Regions from separate parts of the Rickettsiella grylli genome, predicted to be linked through region 2. Evidence: riboswitches for the same ligand, from Rfam matches in the RefSeq annotation. Region 2 holds a riboswitch; the other holds the start of a gene.

Region 1 (7,636 bases), 410 kb from region 2:
GTCGTAATAAATAATTGGTATACATAAAACAAAAAGGACTTTGTTGACGCGTTGTTAATGCGGCATGTTTTTTTAGAAAGTGACGATGAAGATCGCGTTCGGCATGTAATGCGTCCAGGGCTAATTGAATAAATTGTTCACAGTGTTTTTGATCGGACAATCGTGCTGCTGTGAGTGTCAGTGCTTTAGAAAAATCCACCAGATAAAGTGCATCTTGACTGAGATAAAAAATAAATTTTTCAAGCGGTAAACGCCCTTGGATAAGCTCTTGATTAAAGGGATGTTGATAAATTTTTGGCATCAGCGCCGAAACCGATTTTTTTAGTCGATCAAACATGGTTTCTCTTTTTTTAAAAAATAAAAGTGGTTTACTGGACCCTGGCCTTGTCCAAGATGTAAATCTTTTGCGGCTAAAAGGCATTGTGTTAAATAATTTTTTGCATGAAAAATGGCTTCAACCACGTTTAGACCTTGGGCAAGATAAGAGGCGATGGCTGCAGATAACGTGCAACCGGTACCATGCGTATTTTTTGTGTTTATTCGTGCTCGTTTAAAATAATGAATTTGTTTTTGCGAGAAATCGTAAAAAATATCAGAGGCATCGTATGGAGAATGCCCTCCTTTAAGCAGCACCGACACCTTATAACGTGTTGCCAATAAAACTGCAGCCTTTTGCATAGTGGTCGCATCGATGATTTTCAGATTTAAAAGAGATTCGGCTTCTGGAATATTGGGTGTAATCAATGTGGCTAAAGGAAATAAATCAGTCGCTAAAACCTGTATGGCCTGCGGTTTAAGAAGGGGGTGGCCGGTCTGAGTAATCATGACGGGATCAAGAACAATAAAAGGGGGTTGATATTTTTTTAAATTATGGCGGATTAAACGGATAATGCCTTCATGATAAAGCATGCCCAGTTTAACTGCGTTTATGGATAAATCAGTGAAGACAGCATCGATTTGCTGTTGAATAAAATCGAGTGGAATGTCTTGTAGACTGATAACGGCTTGTGTGTTTTGCGCAACTAAAACAGTAATAATACTGGCAGCATAACTGCCTGTTGCTGAAATTGCTTTGATATCCGCTTGAATACCTGCACCGCCCGAAGGATCAGTGCCCGCAATACTGACAACCTGTGCTAATTGAGAAGGGAAATTCATAACGATTATGATTGAGAAATAATGTGTGCGAATTTTTGACTCTGTTTAACCGGATCCGGGGTTTGAAAAACCGCTGATGCAACGGCAATACCGGCACAACCGGTCTCTAATACGGATTGAACATTTTCAAGTGTGATTCCACCGATAGCGACCACAGGTGCATTCAGTATACGCATAATCCGATTGAATTGAACAAGACCGAGCGGTGGTGTGGAAAATTTTTTCGTGACCGTTGAAAAGATGGGTCCGACACCAAAATAATCACAATCATAATGACGACATTGCTGTGCTTGTTGGCTATTTTCAATGGTTAGGCCAATAATTTTTTTATAACCACAGTGTTGACGAATCTCAGGGTAAGGTCGATCGGTCTGACCAAGATGGACACCGGCCGCATCAATCGCACACGCAATATCGGCGTGATCATTGATAATTAAAGGAATATTCCATGCCTGTAATAAATCAACTAATTGTTTACCGGTATCCATTATTTTTTTGCGACGTTGATTTTTCATACGAAGTTGAACGCAACGGACTGTATGGTTTAATACCCGTTGGACCGCATCGATGACTGACAAGGGTTCCGAGGCCTGTTCATCTGCCAGCAAGTAGTAAGAATAATCAATGTTCATGTGACACGTTCGGCTTCAGTAAATGTTGAACATCCTCTTTTTGTGCGGAATAAAAAAGGTCTAATAGGTTGGTGCAAAAGCTGGCGGGTCCATTGGACTTTTTTTCAGCATATTCGCTCACAAGACCCATAAAGGCCATGGTGTGAACGCACGCCCTCAATTTATCCGGGTTGACACTCAGGAAACTGCCCATCATGGCGGTTAAAGCGCAGCCCATACCAGTGACTTTCGTCAACAGAGCACTACCATAGCGTAATGCAACGTGTTGGGATGAACGAACAATAAAATCAGTTTTTCCGCTGACAACAACGATACATTCATATTTCTTTGCTAAGGCATAGGCTGAAGAAATCGCGTGTTCGCTGGGTTGTAACGTATCCACCCCTTTTGTTTTGATTGAACTATCCTGCAACGCCATAATTTCTGAAGCATTTCCACGAATAATGTCAACACCACGCTCAATGATGGTTAAAGCGGCTTGAGTACGATAAAAACTAGAACCTGCACCAACGGGATCCAACAGAATGGGGATTCCACGCTTTAATGCCGCATATTGACCCTGTTGAATACATGAAAGCCAATAGCTATCCAATGTTCCAATATTAATGACGAAGGCTTGTGCATTTTGAATCATGGTCTCTACTTCTTCTTTGGCATGGGCCATGAGGGGCAGAGCGCCTAATGCCAATAAAACATTCGCTACTGTTTGCATGACCACTAAATTTGTTATGTTGTGAATTAAAGGTTGGGTTTTTCGGATTTTTTCGACGTCCTGGAATAATGACGTTAAATTAAAAGGGTTCGTTTGATGGATTGATGTCCGCGTTAATTGATCGAGATCATTTTTTTTGAGAGTCATATCACATCTTCCTACGCAGGTTTTAGCCTGATCAGGTTAATAAGGGTTGAATAAGTGACTATTCTCTCAGCCTTTATTTCAAAAGGCACCCCCGGTGCTTTTCTCTATTAGATAGGAATGAACAAAAGGAGTCAAGAGGCATAGCACGTTTTAACGTAAACTGCTATAGTCTGCGCATGGAAATTCAAAAACTTAAGTTCGTTTGCGAAGCAGCTCTTTTTGCAGCGGGTGAGCCGGTTAGCTTAAAACGTCTTTTAGATTTATTCACCGACGAAGAGCGGCCTACCGCATCCGAGATGAAAAAAATACTCGCGGATTTGACACATGATTATCGCGATCGGGGCATTCACTTAAAACAACTGGCGAGCGGATATTGCTTTCAAACAGATAGCCTCCTTCATGACTGGGTAAAACGACTGTGGCCAGAAAAACCACCGCGTTATTCTCGTGCTTTTCTAGAAACATTAAGTATTATTGCGTATAAGCAACCCGTGACTCGTGGAGATATTGAAGCGATACGAGGGGTGGCAGTAAGCCCTCAGATTATTAAAGTTCTTTTGGAGCACGCGTGGATTCAGGTTGTTGGGCAACGTGAAGTACCTGGGCGTCCTAATCTCTATGCGACATCAACCTTATTTCTTGATCATTTTGGTTTAAAAACAGTGTCGGAACTACCCCCATTTCCTTCTAAAACGAATGAAGTGACCCCATGTCCGCGCGTTGACTACCATAACACGATTTAATTTTCTTGAAAGCATTCTCCTGTTTAAAGGAATTCGTATAACAGTGACTATTTTTTAAAAAAATAAATAATAAGTACGTACACGCGCAAAGAAAGAACCTTAATTGATTTTGATGAACGATGAGTGAAAAAATTCAAAAAATATTAGCCCATTTCGGCCTCGGATCGCGTCGCGAAATAGAACGTTGGATCCACGACGGTCGCGTTCATATTAATGGACAACCCGCGAAACTCGGCATGCGCATCCATTTGAAAGCGAAAGTCACGATAGATAATCAGCGGATTCGTTTAACAACGAATAAGCCATTTGAACGTCGCGTCTTGATTTACCATAAACCGCTCGGAGAAATTTGTTCACGTTCGGATCCTCGTCATCACGTCACTGTATTTGAGCATTTACCACGCTTGCGCGACCAGCGTTGGGTTATGATAGGTCGTTTGGATATGAATACCTCAGGATTATTAATTTTTACGAATGAGGGTGAATTTGCATACCGGCTATCGCACCCTTCTTATCAAATTGAACGAGAATATGTCGTGCGTGTCTTAGGGAAGGTGAATAAAAGCATGTTGGATCGCCTGAAAAAAGGGGTGATGTTGAAAGAAAAACGAGCCGCTTTCACATCTATCCAAGCGAGTGGCGGCTCGGGTGCAAATCGTTGGTACCATGTGGTCTTAAAAGAGGGTCGCAATCGAGAGGTCAGACGACTGTGGGAAACACAAGGTGTAACGGTCAGCCGTTTGATGCGGATACGTTTTGGTAACGTCAGTTTGCCTCACGATCTGAAAAAAGGACATTTTTTTGAGTTGAAAACGAAGGCGATAAAAAAACTTGCGCATTTAGTTGATTTAGATTAACTCAAAGGGATTGAGAAAAATGAATGGTTCAATTTCTCTCTTAAGGATGGATTAAGTTTTTTTAGGTAGACATGATCTTATGTAAGTAAAATTCTGACGCAAAGTCCATTATATTTTTTAATGAACCGACGAAAGGGTCAGTTGAGGATGAAAAAATCAACCCGTTTAAGACAAATGAATGTGCTGAGGGTTTGAAATTGAAATCAATTTACGCGTATAATCGCCCGGTCTTTTTTTACCCTTTTTAATAAGGCTTACCATTTGTGAGTAAACGACCTATTAACCTTAATTTATTGACGATCCGCTTTCCAATGACGGCGATTGTCTCTATTTTGCATCGGCTTTCCGGGTTTTTATTATTTTTAGCGATCCCTGTTTTTTTAATGCTCATGACATTGACCTTGCAGAGTCCTGAAGCCTTTTTTACAGTTCACGTTTGTTTTGAACATCCTTTAATGAAGTTATTTCTACTGGGTTTTTTAGCTGCACTTTTTTATCATTTATTTGCAGGTATTCGTCATCTATTTATGGATGCTGGTGTAGCGGATACCTTAAAATCAGCGCAATGGACAGCAGGGTTCGTGATGGTTGCAACGCTCGTTTTGACCAGTTTGATGGGAATTTATTTATGGTGAAAAATTTGACCAATGTCACGAGTCTTTCAGGTAATGGTTTGCGCGACTGGTTAATACAGCGAGTCACCTCGCTCGTTTTGGCCGCATACATTCTCTTTTTATTGGCTTATATAGGCTATCACCACCCTTTAGACTTTACGACCTGGCAGCATTTATTCTCTCATTTGAGCATGCGTTTATTTAGCACGTTATTTTTATTCAGTTTATTTTGGCATGCATGGGTGGGTTTATGGACGATCGTAACGGATTATATTCGATGGGCAAGTTTACGTTTGATGGTTCAACTTTTTATTATTATGACGCTATTTCTCTACTTGATTTGGGGTTTAGCTATTTTTTGGGGTGTAATCGATGGCTTTACCCACATACACATTTGATGTTGTTATTGTCGGCGCAGGAGGTGCCGGCATGCGCGCAGCATTACAATTAGCGCAAACCGGTCAGAAAGTGGCATTGATTTCTAAAGTGTTTCCGACGCGTTCGCATACTGTTTCAGCACAAGGTGGTATTACCTGTGCGTTAGGTAACGCCCATGAAGATGATTGGCGTTGGCATATGTACGATACCGTGAAAGGTTCTGATTATTTGGGCGATCAGGATAGTATAGAATATATGTGTCAAACAGGCCCACAAGCGGTGTATGAGTTAGAACACATGGGCTTACCTTTTTCACGAATGGATTCAGGAAAAATTTATCAACGTCCTTTTGGAGGGCAATCTAAAAATTTTGGCGGCGATCAAGCCGCGCGTACCTGCGCAGCAGCGGATAGAACCGGTCATGCCTTATTACATACCTTGTATCAACAAAATTTAAAAGCGAAAACGCATTTTTTTAATGAGTGGTATGCTGTTGATTTGGTGAAAACAGCCCAAAACCAAGTTGCTGGCTTAATCGCATTATGTATTGAAACAGGTGAAGTTGTTTTTTTTCATAGCCGTGCCACTATTTTTGCTACGGGTGGGGCTGGCCGAATTTTTCAATCAACGACCAATGCGATGATCAATACCGGCGATGGTATTGGTATGGCCCTACGGGCGGGTTTTCCGGTTCAAGATATGGAAATGTGGCAATTCCATCCGACAGGGATAGCCGGTGCGGGAGTATTAGTCACCGAAGGTTGTCGCGGTGAAGGGGGTTATTTAATCAATAAAAAGGGCGAACGTTTTATGGAACGTTATGCTCCTCATGCAAAAGATTTAGCATCGCGTGATGTGGTTGCACGTGCGATGGCACTCGAATTACGCGAAGGTCATGGCTTTAATCCGGAAGGGACGGACTATGTCAAATTAAAGCTTGATCATCTGGGTGCTGATTTGATTAAAAAACGGTTACCCGGAATTCGTGAATTGGCATTAACATTTGCTCATGTCGATCCCATTACAACGCCAATTCCCGTTGTGCCGACCTGTCATTATATGATGGGAGGCTTACCCACCAATGTTCACGGTCAAGTGATAACGCTGGATATTGAAGGTCAAGATCAAATCGTTGAAGGTTTATATGCGGTTGGAGAATGTGCTTGCGTTTCCGTGCATGGCGCAAATCGATTAGGGGGGAATTCTTTATTGGATCTCATTGTTTTTGGTCGCTCGGCAGGTTTGCATGTCAGTGAATCGTTAACCCAGGATTTGTCATTATCAGTGGTTACACAGGATGATATAGAAAGAGCATTAAGTCGATTCAATCGTTGGGAGCAGGCTAAACACGGTGAAAATTGGATTGAAATACGCAAAGCGATGCAAAAAGTGATGCAAACGGATTTCGGTGTATTTCGTACAGCACATTATATGGAAGAAGGGCTCATTAAATTAAAAGAATTGAGAGAACGTTTAAAACAAGCCATGTTAACGGACCACAGTCAAATTTTTAATACGGCACGGATAGAAGCCTTAGAGCTCGATAATCTTATGGAAGTGGCTTATGCTTCAGCGGTGTCCGCTTTAACGCGTGAGGAAAGCCGAGGGGCGCATAGTCGTGAAGACTTTCCAAAACGGGATGATAAAAACTGGTTAAAACATTTACTCTATTTTTCGAAACCGGAGTCGATAGCGTTGAGAGCCGTTAATCGCAAACCGTTAACGGTGCCACCCATGGAGCTGAAAGAAAGAACATACTAAGGTATCCACACAGCACCTTTTATTTGATTTTACTGACGATGACTCATTAGGCTTAATTATGCAATTTTCTATTTACCGTTATGATCCTGAAATCGATAATCAACCTTATATGCAGGATTACACCTTGGTGATAAAAGAAGGTCACGACATGATGTTACTGGAAGCCTTAGAACAGTTAAAGGAAGAGGATCAAACGTTAACATTTCGTCGTTCTTGTCGTGAAGGTGTTTGTGGATCGGATGGTATGAATGTGAATGGTAAAAATACGTTAGCGTGTATTACACCACTCTCGTCATTGCGTTCACCTATTGTGTTAAGACCGTTACCAGGCTTCCCTGTAATCCGGGATCTGGTCGTGGATATGGAATCGTTTTATCATCAATATGAAAAAGCACGCCCCTATCTCATGAATGCGAAGGAACCGCCGGTTAAAGAGCGCTTGCAATCACCTGAACAACGTGAAAAATTAGACGGTCTTTATGAATGTATTTTATGTGCGTGTTGCACGAGTGCTTGTCCGTCGTATTGGTGGAATCCCGATAAATTTTTGGGCCCCGCAGCGTTATTATGGCTCTGTCGTTTCTTGGTAGATAATCGGGATGATGCAAAAGACCAACGTTTAGCAGAATTGAAT
Region 2 (7,636 bases):
ACCATTTCCTTTAAAATATAATTTGAATTATCCTGATTAAAAAATGAATTAATTTTTTTGTTTATCTCATTAACATTATTGTTCTTATAAAAATTAATAACTTCATAATATTTTTTATTTAATTTTTGATTCAAATCTTTTAGCTTTAAATTAGCGTTTTCTTTTTCTTTAAAAAGTGGCTGTAATGTATAGTGGTATGCGAATGTATAAACAACTAAAAAAGTAAGTATCATTATAACTCCTTTAAAACCGAAGCGTGTCATCACAATACATTTTAAATTAAATTTTTTTACGTATAATGCAGTCCCTTTATTCATTTTTATGTTCGTTAAAGATTATTTTAATAATGGAATCTAAATATAATTCAGATGTTTTATTTAATATTTTCCATTGCAATTTTTGACCGTATCGTAATTGTAAATTATTTATCAAAAATAAAAATTGATTTTCAGGAATATCCTGAAGTAATACGCTATAACCGGCGAGATTAAATTCCGACAAGCGAATAACATTATTATTTGGCTTTATTAACTGGCTAAAATAAATTAAAAAATCCATAAATTTTTTAATTTTCTGATGATTAATACGGGTAACTGTTGTCACTTCGGTTACTATTTTTTCTTTGACCTGTAATTTTTTCATTTTTTCTACTGTTTCTGAGATGGTTTTCAGTTGCATCCGTGCACTGTTTTGGGCTAATTGGTATTGCTTTATTTTCCAAATAAGCAATTTTCTCTCCAAAAAAACAAACATAACGCATAGTAATAACGTGACTATCCATATAAAATAAAATTTCCGCCATTCAATATTTTTTTCTTTTTTTAAACGTAATAAATTAATTGACTTCATACGGTTACCTGTTTGCGATGAACTGAGCATATAATTATTGATTCAGCCTATTTCATTTTTTTCCTTTTTTTTAGCATAAGATCTTAATGCCAAACCATAACTTAAAAATAAACGTAAAAAATTTTTATTTAATTCAGAATGTGCCATGCATTCTTTTTCTAAATTTTTTACGTTTATTTTTAAAAACCCATCTAATTGGATTAATAAATAATGAACAAGTGATGGATCGCTACCAATGAGAGTGATTTGATTTACACTATAATCAGGATGAGATAAAACATAACGTTTAATATTGCGTTTTATTTGTAGTAAAATGTTTTCTTGATCCCTCTCATTCAGCAAATTTTCACAATACACCACCGGTTGAGGTTGGTCCGTATTAAAAAACAAAAACGTCATCTGGCTTGTACTAATTTCTAGTAAAACATTATTTTCCTGATTAAATTTAGGATAAAAAAATAAACACGCTCTTTCTAAAGCATGCGAATTAACTTCAACGACGGTTGGTATTAAATGGGCTTCATGAACGATGTTTACGCGAAAATCTAAATGTTCTTTACGGCATGCTACTATCAGTACATTACATTGATTTTGGTGTGATAAATCAAAAATTTGATAGTCAAAATAAAGTTCATTTACAGGACACAAAATTGATTTTCCGACTAACCATTCAATGACTTCATGAATCGTTTGACTGCTCGGATAATCGATTTCAACCCAGTAACTAAAAATAAGAGAATCAGGAATATTGAGGATACAATTTTTTATAAATTCTCGTTCAAGTAATGTTTCTTTTAAACAGCTAGCCATTTTGGCCTCACGGTGTGCCGCTGTTATCGGAAAAGGAATCGCATGAATCGCATAATGTTTTAATACATGATTTTCGTCCAAACAGACCCATTTAATCATGCGACTGCCGATATCCAAGCCTATCGTCTCCTGAGGGTTATCAGTCGTGTTGGCTCGCTCCTTGAAAAAATCCATATTTACTTTATTCTTTTTATAGATTATTAATCGTTCATCTTTTATTATGCATTCAAACAATATTTTGTCAATCATTTAATACATACATTGCGCAGTCATTTAAAAGTCGCATCATTCAAATTCGAATGACTTTCTTTTCATTGAAATTAAGTGTACAAAGATAGAATTACACATTATTTTTTTATTAAACTCTTTTCACTCTACGATAGGATATTTCCCTTTAATTAAATGTCTTCATTATGAAACGATCGAATCATTTTTTTCGTAATTTTTTTTTGATGCTTTTAAGTCTTTTTATCACGCTTATCGTGGTAGGAAGTTTGTTTTATATTTATCTTGATAAACAACTGCCGGATGTCGAGGAATTGAAATCCGTACAACTTCCTATCCCCATGCGAATTTATACTCAAGATGGGCAGCCTATCGCTGAATTTGGTGAGCTTCATCGTAATCTTGTTCGATTAAATGATGTCCCTAATTTGATGGTAAAAGCTTTTTTAGCCACTGAAGATCAACGCTTTTTAGAACATCATGGCGTTGATTTTTATGGCTTATTACGTGCAGCCGGTGAAGTCGTGCTCACTGGAAGCAAGGTTCAAGGAGGCAGTACGATTACGATGCAAGTTGCCCGTAATTTTTATTTATCGCGGGAAAAAACTTTTCTAAGAAAATTTACTGAAATTTTACTTTCTTTAAAAATTGAACGCGAATTCACTAAAGAACAAATTTTAGAACTTTATCTCAATAAGATCTTTCTTGGAAATCGTGCTTACGGGATTGCGGCTGCAGCACAAGTTTATTTCAATAAAACACTCAATCAACTGACATTACCAGAAATGGCAACCATTGCAGGCTTACCCAAAGCTCCCTCTGCCATTAACCCATTAGTCAATCCAATTGCTGCAAAGCAACGTCGTAATCATGTTCTTTTGCGCATGTATGAACTGGGTTACATTTCAAAGGCCGCTTATGAAACGGCAATCGCCACGCCCATGATAACTCATCCACAAACCCATGCCGGCGGAATCATTAAAGCACCTTATGTCGCTGAAATGGTGCGTGACATGATGTACAAAAGCTTTGGTGAAGATAGCTACTTAAAAGGTTATAATGTTTTCACAACCATCAACGCTACTCAGCAAATCGCAGCCGATGCCGCCTTAAGGAAGAGTTTATTGGCTTATGATAAACGACACGGTTATAGAAGACCTGCGAAAAACATTGCTCCATTAGATGCCAATAAAGTAACTCACACGTTGAACGCATTACATCGCGTTGCTTCCATTAATGGTCTATACGCTGCCATTGTAATTTCTGTAACTAATCAAGCGATCACTGCGCTTTTAGTGGATAATCAAATGATTTTTATTCCCTGGCAAAATGTCGCATGGACAACACCTCAACTGGATATCACCTACTTTAATCCACCCCCTGAGATTTTAAAAAATAAAGTCCAGGTTGGTGATATTATTCGTGTTCAATTAACTGCTAATAACACCTGGGAATTATCGCAAATTCCTAAAGTACAAGGTGCACTAGTCGCATTAAACCCACAAACCGGCGCAATTACTGCCTTAGTGGGTGGCTTTGATTATCATTTAAGTAAATTTAATCGTGTCATTCAAGCCGAGCGACAACCGGGTTCAGGATTTAAACCTTTTATTTATGCGGCAGCATTGGCTAAAGGTTATACGTTAGCGAATGTTTTCAATGATGCACCGCTCGTATTTGACATACCGGGCCGTGATGAACCTTGGCGCCCACAGAATGACAATCATATTTTCAGTGGCCCAACCCGTTTACGTGTTGCTTTAGCGAAATCCATTAACCTTATTTCCGTTCGTTTACTCCAAGCGATTGATGTGCCCTACGTATTAGCTTATGCGAAACGTTTTGGTTTCAATGCTAAAAAATTACCTCGGAATCTCTCGCTCGCACTGGGAACAGGTGAGGTTACTCCTCTTGAATTAGCGCGCGCTTACGCGGTATTTGCCAATGGTGGTTTTCGAATTACACCTTATCTCATTGATCATATTACAAACGAACAAGGTCAAATCATTTATAAAGCAGAACCTAAAATAGCGTGTGAAGCGTGTCTACGTGGAGAAATTGAGCTCCCATCGGATGGAAAAGAAAGTCCTTATGCTCCTCACGTTATCCCTGCTGACATTGCTTTTCTTATGACCTCTGCATTGAAGGATGTCATACGTTATGGAACAGGTTCACAAGCGAATGTGTTGAATCGAAATGATCTCGCTGGAAAAACCGGCACAACCAGCGATTATGTCGATACGTGGTTTACGGGATTCAACAGTAATATAGTGGCAACTGTTTGGATTGGGTTTGATAAGCCTCATTCAGTCCAAGAGTATGGCGCAAAAGCGGCCTTACCCATGTGGATCGATTTTATGCGTGTTGCATTAAAAGGCCAGGCTGAAAAAACGATGCCTCAACCGCCTGATATCGTGACGGCAAGTATTGATCCATTGACTGGAAATCTTTTACCGAATGGAACACCAGGTTCTGTTTTAGAATATTTCCGAAAGGATAATCTGGAAAAACTATCCACACAAGAAGATAATCTTTCATTGACGACTCCTGATACTGATGAAATCCCGACAGATTCTACAGAAATTCAAACCCAGACCGAATCAACCTCGCTCGAAAATCAAGAAAATAGCGGAGATATCGGCGAACCTGTTTTTTAAGGTTATAAACCAATCGCTTTTTCTAAACTACGTTTTGTTTGCGGTCCTTCTAATACATGTTTCAATCGACCATCAGGTCCAATAATAAATGTGGTTGGCAAACCGGATATCCCTCGTATACCAAAATTAGCTTTCGGATCATCCACTAATGTAGGAAATATAACGCCACTTCGTTGTATATGTTGCTGTAAATTGCCTGGATCATCATAATTAAACCCGAACATTGCAACCTGGTCAGCATGCGCTCGATAAAATGCATTTAATTCGGGTATTTCGCCCATACAATATTCACACCAGGTAGCCCAATAACTAATAACCACCCATCTACCTTTATAATTAGAAAAATTAAGATCTTTTACTATGCTGGCTCCCCATACAACGCTAGACACACTTAACAAAATGCTGGTTAATAGTACCCATGTAAAGATTTTACGCATACATTCCTCACAAAAGAAAAATAATCCATTCATTTTCAACCATTATAGTTAATTTTTTAACTAAATTTTAAAACTGCACTCCATTCCAAATCATTAAACCTCAATAGCCATCACAAAGCGAGCGTCACCCAAAATGATAAGGGAAATTGAAAATCCACTTTCTTTATTCCACAAGATAAAAATTTTAATGTTATCTCGCTTTTATTTTATTAATGAGATTGTTAAGATGCCCAATTACTTAGGGGTGTCTAATCATTAGGCTGAGAAATACCCTTAAACCTGATCGGGATAATCCCCGCGTAGGAAAAGTATCATGCCAACATCACCCGCTGTATCAATCATGAACGCTTGCTTGCGTTATCACGATAAAATTTTATTTGACAAGCTCAATTTCCATTTGGCTGCTGGCCAAATAACCTGCTTATTAGGGACAAGTGGCATAGGAAAAAGTCGTTTTTTACAACTCATCGCTGGATTAAATGGAACATCCATTATTTGTACGTCTGATCAAAAAGGCTTGGACGGCCGTTTAGCGTATATGCCACAAACGCATACTTTATTACCTTGGCTAACCGTTTTAAATAATACACTTTTAGGTTATCGACTAAGATGCACCAATAAACCTTATGCGAAAGCACATGCTTTATTAAAACAACTGGGACTCGGAGAGGTCTTAACACAATATCCAGCCCAATTATCTGGAGGAATGCAACAGCGTGTTGCTTTGGCTCGCGTATTATTAGAGAACCGACCCATTGTCTTAATGGATGAACCCTTCTCTGCGTTAGATGCAGTGACTCGTTATCAACTACAAGAAATGACTGCACATGCACTAAACGGATGTACCGTGCTATTAGTCACCCATGATCCCTTAGAAGCATTGCGCTTAGGCCATCATATTGCGATTATGTCAGGACATCCGGCAAAAATTAACCCCATACCGTGTAAATTACCGGATTCACCCCCTCGATCATTGAATAACCCTGATCTATTACGATGGCAAGCCCACCTTTTACATCGCCTTGAGGAATCTCATTAATGTATGTCTTTGTTTTTTTACGTAACCAATTGAGTCAATTACAAAAATTGTTTTTAGCTTCACGAACAATCACGTTTCGGGTTTGTAAACAATACATTCAAAAAAGTCTTGCTTTATTGTTTCATCAATGTTGCATTCCTCTCTGGTTTATTTTTATCTGGACAAGTTTAATTCGTGTTTTTCATCTTCCTCATTATCTATTACCGACACCCATTGATGTATTACAGAGTCTCATTAAACAGGGATCATTCATTTTTTTTCAAGCGATTCCCACAGTCCTTGAAATTTTTTTCGGTTTTACTTTAAGCGTATTACTAGGGATCAGTATTGCGCTTTGTATGTGTTCATTTCGCCCCTTACATACCCTTTTGTTCCCCTTATTATTAGCCAGTCAAGTGCTGCCTGTCTTTGCCATTGCTCCAGTACTTGTACTTTGGTTGGGTTACGGAATAATGGTTAAGATAATGACGACGGTGTTCATGTTATTTTTCCCCATTACCAATAATTTTCTTGATGGCTTAAAGCAAACACCCGAAACTTATTTAAATATCGCTAAAATAATGAATAGTAGTTCGTGGCAAATACTCTACCAAATACGTATCCCCTCTGCATTACCCCATCTCGCCTCCGGTATCCGATTAGCAACCGCTATGGCTCCTTTAGCCGCGATTATTGGAGAATGGGTGGGTGCGAATCAAGGTTTAGGATTTTTACTTTTAAACGCGAATGCTCAAATGCAAATTGATTTAATGTTTGCTGTATTATTCGTCCTATTTTTTCTAGGCGTTTTATTTTATTTCTTTATAGATACGTTACTTCAATGGGCTTTACCATGGTCATTTCGTTAATTCATTTATTCATGCGCTGTAAAAAATATTTTTTTTTCGTTAGTTTTTTATTCATTACTCCCCTTGCAGCCGCTAAGCCATTAACGCTTATTCTCGATTGGTTAATTAACCCCGATCAGGCCGCACTCTTTGTTGCCCAAGCACATCATTTTTTTTCAAAAGAAGGCATTAACGTTCATATTATTGCACCCACCAATCCTGACGATGGTCCTAAATTAGTCGCCGCAGGCCATGCCGATTTAGCCCTCAGCTATCAACCTCAATTCGTTGTTCAGGTCTCGAGGGGATTGCCGCTCATACGTATTGCCAGCTTAATTAACCATCCTTTAAATTGTCTCCTGGTTAAAAAAAATGGGCCCATTCGTCAACTGACCGATTTACGATCAAAACGTATTGCCTATACTTCTCATGCCGAAGGAACCTTAATGCTGAAAGGCCTATTAAATAAAGCCCATTTAACAATCAACGATGTACAAACCATCAATGTACAATACGACTTAATACAAGCATTACTCACTGATCGCGTTGATGGTGTTGTCAACGTCATGCGCAACGTCGAACCCCTGCAAATGCAATACGCTCATCAACCTGTAAAAATCTTTCCAGTCGAATTAGCGGGTATTCCCCATTATGATGAATTGATTATTATTGCCAATAAAAACCAATTGCACGATTCTCGGCTTGTTAAATTTTTAGTCGCGTTGAATCAAGCAACCTCCTATTTAATGACTCATCCAGAAAAAAGCTGGGAACTATTTGCTAAAGACCATC

The links. A riboswitch is a leader RNA that binds a small molecule or an ion and turns the genes downstream of it on or off. The one in region 2 is predicted to bind thiamine pyrophosphate.
Region 1: another riboswitch for thiamine pyrophosphate. It lies ahead of thiM (hydroxyethylthiazole kinase); the one in region 2 lies ahead of RICGR_RS05665 (ABC transporter ATP-binding protein).

What each region holds. Positions count from the first base shown of each region.
Region 1 is NZ_AAQJ02000001.1:806,186-813,821, reverse strand. Features, by position in the region: gene tenA (thiaminase II) at 1-337, opposite strand, end outside; gene thiD (bifunctional hydroxymethylpyrimidine kinase/phosphomethylpyrimidine kinase) at 322-1,158, opposite strand; gene thiE (thiamine phosphate synthase) at 1,164-1,790, opposite strand; gene thiM (hydroxyethylthiazole kinase) at 1,780-2,649, opposite strand; TPP riboswitch at 2,641-2,752, opposite strand; gene scpB (SMC-Scp complex subunit ScpB) at 2,826-3,392, shown strand; gene rluB (23S rRNA pseudouridine(2605) synthase RluB) at 3,512-4,249, shown strand; gene sdhC (succinate dehydrogenase, cytochrome b556 subunit) at 4,513-4,884, shown strand; gene sdhD (succinate dehydrogenase, hydrophobic membrane anchor protein) at 4,878-5,261, shown strand; gene sdhA (succinate dehydrogenase flavoprotein subunit) at 5,236-7,002, shown strand; gene RICGR_RS03790 (succinate dehydrogenase iron-sulfur subunit) at 7,061-7,636, shown strand, end outside.
Region 2 is NZ_AAQJ02000001.1:1,215,633-1,223,268, forward strand. Features, by position in the region: gene RICGR_RS07530 (pilus assembly protein PilP) at 1-134, opposite strand, end outside; gene RICGR_RS05645 (hypothetical protein) at 310-849, opposite strand; gene pilM (type IV pilus biogenesis protein PilM) at 892-1,833, opposite strand; gene RICGR_RS05655 (penicillin-binding protein 1A) at 2,073-4,541, shown strand; gene RICGR_RS05660 (TlpA family protein disulfide reductase) at 4,544-4,978, opposite strand; TPP riboswitch at 5,209-5,301, shown strand; gene RICGR_RS05665 (ABC transporter ATP-binding protein) at 5,292-6,017, shown strand; gene RICGR_RS05670 (ABC transporter permease) at 6,017-6,865, shown strand; gene RICGR_RS05675 (ABC transporter substrate-binding protein) at 6,850-7,636, shown strand, end outside.